2 regions of the Neobacillus sp. NPDC097160 genome follow, and region 2 is predicted to be linked to the other one. Evidence: a T-box and tRNA genes for the amino acid it is inferred to sense, from the RefSeq annotation. Region 2 holds a T-box; the other holds one or more tRNA genes.
What was found. The T-box of region 2 lies ahead of tyrS (tyrosine--tRNA ligase). A T-box ahead of a tRNA ligase gene usually reads a tRNA of that ligase, here a tRNA-Tyr.
Positions count from the first base shown of each region.

Region 1 (3,384 bases), on a different contig from region 2:
GTAAGCCATCTAAACTTTAGAAATAGTGTTCATTTACAACATCCAGAGCCACTGCCTGTAAAAGCCCCATTATTCCCGCTATTACAGTGGATTGGAATCATTCTATTAAGCGCTATTCTGATTACGATGGCCTTTTCATCAGACTTCCGGGTCGCATGGCTAGTTGGAGTACCGTTTATCATCATCGTTAGCATCATCTTCATCCTTCGTCGAAAAACAATTCCAGCTGGAATCGACAATCAAGTAAAATCCTAAAAGTTATAAAAAAGAATGTTTTGGGCATAAACAGATATATTTCCAGATTATCACCTTCTTTCCTTGCTACAAAAGGAAGGAAAAAGAAAACCACCCTCAGGGACGGTTCTGTTGGATTTTTTCATTGGTAAAAAAACCAACAGAACCGTCCCCTTGGTCACCCCTGGTCGAAATCACCCTTCAAAAAAATGTATCATAAGGTTAAAATAATAGAATAGAAATTGTGAAAAAGGAGCTGAGTATTGTGGGACCGCAGCCAAGCAAAGTAACATATACATGTAATGGTAAAATATGTCAGATGAACAAACTAATGGAAAACTACCAGTAATTCAAATGGCAGAAGACAATTACAGCTGGAAAGAGTTAGGTAAATACCTAATGACATATGTAGGATATCAGATAAAAATTGACATTATTGATTAGAGAAGAAAGTACAGAATTTCCACCCTTAACAACTAAAGGAAATAAATACTAGGGATGCATGATTACGATGATCAGCTTCCCATTAATTTTAGTCCCTAATTCCGTAAAAATCATTTAATCAATCGTTTGGGCAAAGACAACATAGAACGACAAGCTCAAAAATTTAAAGGATGCGTTACAGAGCTGGAAATCTACATTTATATATATTATGAGGAAATTAGGGAGGATTGGAATTGGCGAATAAATATTGTCCTATATGTGGAGAGGAAAACAATTGCATGACAGGTCCTGGAGAACACGGTAACTGCTGGTGTGATATGGAGGAATTCCCCAATGGTATTTTCGAATTAGTGCCAATGGAAAGTCGAAGAAAACATTGTATTTGTAAAAATTGCTTAAATAAATATAAGGAAGAACAGTAATATTATGTCGATCCATGCAGCGGTGTAAAATAAATCGATAATTGGGCACAAAAATGACTCCTGGGGACGGTTCTTAAGGTCTTTTCATTCACTTTTTCTTGTTCAAAAAGCCACCAGAACCGTCCCCTTGGTTCCAAGTTTCCGTTTCCGGCACCTTTTCGATATCTGGATTGGGGGAGAGAATCGAACTCTTCATTTCATCGAAGTAGGGCCCTTCTACTTGGACGTTTGAATGGATGACAGGCACCAACACAAAAAAAGCAGAGAACCTTTGCTCTCTACTTCTACTTTTAAAAATAATGACTCCGCAGGTAGGACTCGAACCTACGACCGATCGGTTAACAGCCGATAGCTCTACCACTGAGCTACTGCGGAATAATATGGTGGGCCTAAATGGACTCGAACCATCGACCTCACGCTTATCAGGCGTGCGCTCTAACCAGCTGAGCTATAGGCCCACATTTTGGAGCGGGTGATGAGAATCGAACTCACAACATCAGCTTGGAAGGCTGAGGTTTTACCACTAAACTACACCCGCATGCTAGAAATTTGGAGGCAACACCCGGATTTGAACCGGGGATAAAGGTTTTGCAGACCTCTGCCTTACCACTTGGCTATGCTGCCTAACTTTGGCTGGGCAATCTGAACGTGAACCAAAGCATACTGCAATCAAACCACGATGCTTTATTTACTGCTTGGTTATAGCCCAACATGAATAAAAATGGGGCGGCTGATGGGAATCGAACCCACGAATGCCTGAACCACAATCAGGTGCGTTAACCACTTCGCCACAACCGCCATGATGGTGGAGGGGGACGGATTCGAACCGCCGAACCCTGAGGGAGCGGATTTACAGTCCGCCGCGTTTAGCCACTTCGCTACCCCTCCATATATAAAAAAAAAGAAAAGCATATTAGGTAAATGATGGCTCAGGACGGAATCGAACCGCCGACACAAGGATTTTCAGTCCTTTGCTCTACCGACTGAGCTACTGAGCCGTTTTAATATAGTCTCCTAAACTTTTATTAGGATCATCCTTTGCTCAAAAGAACTTTCGTTCTTTCTCGCAGATTGCCGCAGAAGCAATTTCGGTGATGTAAGCAATCTGCTCTACCGACTGAGCTACTGAGCCATAGAAAAAATCTATATCAACGGCATTTAATATACCGGAATAAAAAATGGCGGTCTGGACGGGACTCGAACCCGCGACCTCCTGCGTGACAGGCAGGCATTCTAACCAACTGAACTACCAGACCAAATTGCGGGGACAGGATTTGAACCTGCGACCTTCGGGTTATGAGCCCGACGAGCTACCAGACTGCTCCACCCCGCGACAATAATAAATATTAAATTTTGTCCATGCTCAATGTACCCATGGACTGTATCAATCTCAGAAAGCATATGCAAGCAGCAGCTCGATTGATACAACTCGCAGATTATTCATTGAAGCAACGCTCGTTGCTCCACCCCGCGACAATAGAAATTATAAAGCTTAAAAATAATATGGAGGAGGAAGAGGGATTCGAACCCCCGCGCGGTTTGACCCGCCTGTCGGTTTTCAAGACCGATCCCTTCAGCCAGACTTGGGTATTCCTCCAAATGAGATATAAATGGACCCTGTAGGACTCGAACCTACGACCGGACGGTTATGAGCCGTCTGCTCTAACCAGCTGAGCTAAAGGTCCATTAATGCGATAGCGGCGGAGGGGATCGAACCCCCGACCTTACGGGTATGAACCGTACGCTCTAGCCAGCTGAGCTACACCGCCATTTTTTAAAAAACAATGGAGCCTAGCGGGATCGAACCGCTGACCTCCTGCGTGCAAAGCAGGCGCTCTCCCAGCTGAGCTAAGGCCCCATAATGTGAATGTAAACTTCCTGGTCGGGAAGACAGGATTCGAACCTGCGACCCCTTGGTCCCAAACCAAGTGCTCTACCAAGCTGAGCTACTTCCCGTTTATATGGCGCGCCCGGAAGAAGTCGAATCCACAACCTTCTGATCCGTAGTCAGACGCTCTATCCAATTGAGCTACGGGCGCATTATTCTATAAATGGTGCCGAGGACCGGAATCGAACCGGTACGGTAGTCACCTACCGCAGGATTTTAAGTCCTGTGCGTCTGCCAGTTCCGCCACCCCGGCTTGAAAGAGAGCGGAAGACGGGATTCGAACCCGCGACCCCCACCTTGGCAAGGTGGTGTTCTACCACTGAACTACTTCCGCATAAAACAAGCAAAAAAAGAGAATGGAACTTATTATGGTGAGCCATGAAGGACTCGAACCTT
Region 1 is NZ_JBIWDU010000001.1:741-4,124, reverse strand. Features, by position in the region: gene ACIQXV_RS00120 (amino acid permease) at 1-255, shown strand, start outside; gene ACIQXV_RS29780 (DUF7713 domain-containing protein) at 547-678, shown strand; gene ACIQXV_RS00115 (cysteine-rich CWC family protein) at 912-1,100, shown strand; tRNA gene ACIQXV_RS00110 (tRNA-Asn) at 1,404-1,475, opposite strand; tRNA gene ACIQXV_RS00105 (tRNA-Ile) at 1,482-1,558, opposite strand; tRNA gene ACIQXV_RS00100 (tRNA-Gly) at 1,565-1,638, opposite strand; tRNA gene ACIQXV_RS00095 (tRNA-Cys) at 1,651-1,724, opposite strand; tRNA gene ACIQXV_RS00090 (tRNA-His) at 1,823-1,898, opposite strand; tRNA gene ACIQXV_RS00085 (tRNA-Tyr) at 1,904-1,988, opposite strand; tRNA gene ACIQXV_RS00080 (tRNA-Phe) at 2,026-2,098, opposite strand; tRNA gene ACIQXV_RS00075 (tRNA-Asp) at 2,280-2,356, opposite strand; tRNA gene ACIQXV_RS00070 (tRNA-Met) at 2,360-2,433, opposite strand; tRNA gene ACIQXV_RS00065 (tRNA-Ser) at 2,605-2,697, opposite strand; tRNA gene ACIQXV_RS00060 (tRNA-Ile) at 2,712-2,785, opposite strand; tRNA gene ACIQXV_RS00055 (tRNA-Met) at 2,796-2,869, opposite strand; tRNA gene ACIQXV_RS00050 (tRNA-Ala) at 2,886-2,958, opposite strand; tRNA gene ACIQXV_RS00045 (tRNA-Pro) at 2,980-3,056, opposite strand; tRNA gene ACIQXV_RS00040 (tRNA-Arg) at 3,063-3,139, opposite strand; tRNA gene ACIQXV_RS00035 (tRNA-Leu) at 3,153-3,241, opposite strand; tRNA gene ACIQXV_RS00030 (tRNA-Gly) at 3,251-3,322, opposite strand; tRNA gene ACIQXV_RS00025 (tRNA-Lys) at 3,358-3,384, opposite strand, start outside.
Region 1: it has a tRNA-Tyr gene. The T-box ahead of tyrS (tyrosine--tRNA ligase) is inferred to sense a tRNA for this amino acid. The anticodon was not compared.

Region 2 (3,384 bases):
GAATACGGATTGCAATTACAAGAGAAGCAAAAGCTTCGTCATATGTATGGAGTAACTGAGCGTCAATTCCGTAACCTTTTCGTTAAGGCTGGCAAAATGAGCGGCGTTCACGGCGAAAACTTCATGATTCTACTTGAATCACGCCTTGACAACTTAGTTTACCGTTTAGGTCTTGCTCGCACTCGTCGTGGAGCACGCCAATTAGTTAACCACGGACACATTTTAGTTGATGGTTCTCGCGTAGATATCCCATCATACCGCGTTGCTCCTGGTCAAACGATCAGCGTTCGTGAAAAATCACGCAACCTTGATGTAATTAAAGAAGCAATCGAAGTAACAAACTTCATTCCTGATTATGTAACTTTCGATGCTGACAAATTAGAAGGTACTTTCACTCGCTTACCAGAGCGTTCTGAACTTGCTGCTGAAATTAACGAAACATTCATCGTTGAGTTCTACTCACGTTAATTTTTCAAAAAATCTCGTACCAATTGGTACGAGATTTTTTTTATTTGTGTCCTTCAAAAATCAAAAAAAGGGCTTTGGATTCCCAAAGCCCCAACTCAATTAATATTTTATTAACGTATACTTCTTTTTCCCTCTTCTAATTATCGTAAATTGACCTTCAATACGATCATTTTCATTTAAAGAATAGTTCGTATCTGTTATTTTTTCGCCGTTTACGGTTACGGCTCCATTTGTAATGTCCTCACGCGCTTGACGTTTTGAAGGAGAAATTTTTGCCGCAACAAGTAAATCAACTAGATTCCCCTCCACATCTTGAGCATCAAAGGAAGGTACATCTTTAAAGCCCTGTTTAATTTCAGCAGCTGACAGATTTTTCACATCTCCGCTAAATAAAGCTTGGGAAATCTTAATCGCTTGCTGTAGGGATTCTTCCCCATGGATGAGACGCGTCATCTCTTCTGCTAATGCCTTTTGGGCTTTGCGAAGGTGCGGCTCTTCTTCCACAGACCTCGCTAATTGGTCAATTTCCTCGTGTGATAGGAAAGTGAAAAACTTTACGTATTTGATAACATCGGCATCAGCGGTGTTAATCCAGAATTGGTAGAACTCATAAGGGGATGTTTTCTCAGCATCAAGCCACACAGCCCCGCCTTCTGTTTTTCCAAATTTGGTACCATCCGCCTTTGTCACAAGTGGAATCGTTAATGCAAATGCCTTTGAACCTTCCGGCTGCATTTTTCGAATTAATTCTAAACCAGACGTAATGTTCCCCCACTGATCACTGCCGCCAATTTGCAATTTACAATTATGGTGTTCATATAAATGGTTGAAATCCATTGCCTGTAAAATGGTGTACGTGAACTCGGTAAAAGAGATTCCAGTTTCAAGCCTTGATGCAATGGTATCTTTTGCAAGCATGTAATTAACCCCGATATGCTTGCCGATATCACGTAAAAAAGAAACAATATCCATCGAGCCGGCCCAATCATAGTTATTCACCATTGTAGCGCCATTTTCACCTTCAAATTCAAAAATAGCCGCTAGCTGTTTTTGGATTCCTGCCACATTTTCTTGCACCTTCTCTAAAGTTTGAAGGTTTCGTTCTTCGCTTTTTCCACTAGGATCACCAATTAAGCCTGTTGCACCGCCAACTAAGACGATCGGCCGGTGACCATGCTGCTGAAATCTTCTCAGCGTTAAAAACGGAACCAAGTGGCCGATATGCAAGCTATCTGCCGTTGGATCGGCCCCGCAATATAATGAAATCTTCTGGTTACTTAACAGTTCTTTTAAACCTTCTTCATCTGATTGCTGGTAAATAATCCCTCTCCATGCTAAATCCTGTAATAAATCCATTCCCATTTCCCTCCATTTTTTTAAAATAAAAACGCCCCTGCAAAAATGCAGGGACGTAAAATTACGCGGTACCACCCAGCTTGAGGAAAAATCCTCCAACTCAAAAAATTAACGGTTTTGACCGTTTTCCGCTACTAACAAATGCTTTCACAGAAAAAGCTCGAGGATGTAATTCATTCTTCTATATGTACCAGCTCACACCACCGCTGGCTCTCTACAAACAGGGATAGAAGAACTACAGTTGTTTCCCTTCACAGCTTTACATTATAAATTGCTATAGCTTTTTTTACCATATTTCCATACGCATGTCAAACATCATCTGGAAATTTCAGAAAAATGTAGAATGTTGTCAGTTTTTATACCTTCTATATGCTATAATGGATGTGATTTTATAATGAGGTGATGCTCTGAATGAATGAAAAAATGCAAGTGTGGATGGAAAAAGTAAAGTCCATACTTAATTTGTTTACCCATAAAAAAACGATAAAAAGTGCCCGAATTACCTATCAAGTCGTTTGGAACCTATTTCTCCTTGTGCTGACAGTCGTCATCCTCGGAGGCTCATTTGCAACAGGTGTTGGTGCCGGTTATTTTGCCTCACTTGTGAAAGATGAACCTGTCCGCTCATACGAAAGTTTGAAAAAGGATATTTATAATTACACGGAAACTTCAGATTTATATTTTGCGAATGATGTCTATCTTGGCAGACTTAGATCAGACCTCGTGCGGGATGAAGTAAAGCTTGATCAAGTATCAAAAGATTTGACAAATGCTGTTATTGCAACGGAAGACGAATATTTTTATAAGCATAACGGGGTCGTACCAAAGGCCGTTTTCCGGGCAGTCTTTCAAGAAGTTACAAACTCCGCAGTTCAATCAGGCGGAAGTACGCTAACCCAGCAATTAATCAAAAATCAAATTTTAACAAATGAAGTATCCTTTCAACGAAAAGCCAATGAAATTTTACTTGCCCTCCGATTAGAGAAATTTTTCGACAAGAAGGAAATTCTTGAAGCATATTTGAATGTATCCACATTCGGAAGAAATTCCTCCGGACAGAATATTGCCGGTGTACAAGCAGCCGCAAAAGGAATTTTCGGTAAAAATGCCAGTGAATTGTCACTGCCACAGGCAGCTTTTATTGCCGGTCTGCCGCAAAGTCCGTTTGGCTATACACCTTTTACAAGGGAAGGTACTGTGAAGAATAACCTTGAACCAGGTCTAACAAGAATGAAAACAGTTTTAAAAAGAATGTTTGATGGCGGCTACATAAACCAACAGCAATATGCGGAGGCCTCGACCTACGACATTACTAAGGATTTTACTCCTCCAGTTGCTAATCCGCTTGAAAACTACCCATGGCTGACGTTTGAAATTGAAAAACGGGCAATTGATGTTCTTACGACTGTTCTTGCCAAAAAAGACGGCTATACCGAGAAAGACTTAAATGAAGATGACAATCTATATTATAAATATAAAATATTAGCAGATCATGATTTGCATCAGGATGGCTATCAGATTCATACGACAATCGATAAAGATATTTACGATGCGATGCAA
Region 2 is NZ_JBIWDU010000008.1:252,782-256,165, forward strand. Features, by position in the region: gene rpsD (30S ribosomal protein S4) at 1-468, shown strand, start outside; gene tyrS (tyrosine--tRNA ligase) at 568-1,824, opposite strand; T-box leader at 1,871-2,088, opposite strand; gene ACIQXV_RS13860 (transglycosylase domain-containing protein) at 2,236-3,384, shown strand, end outside.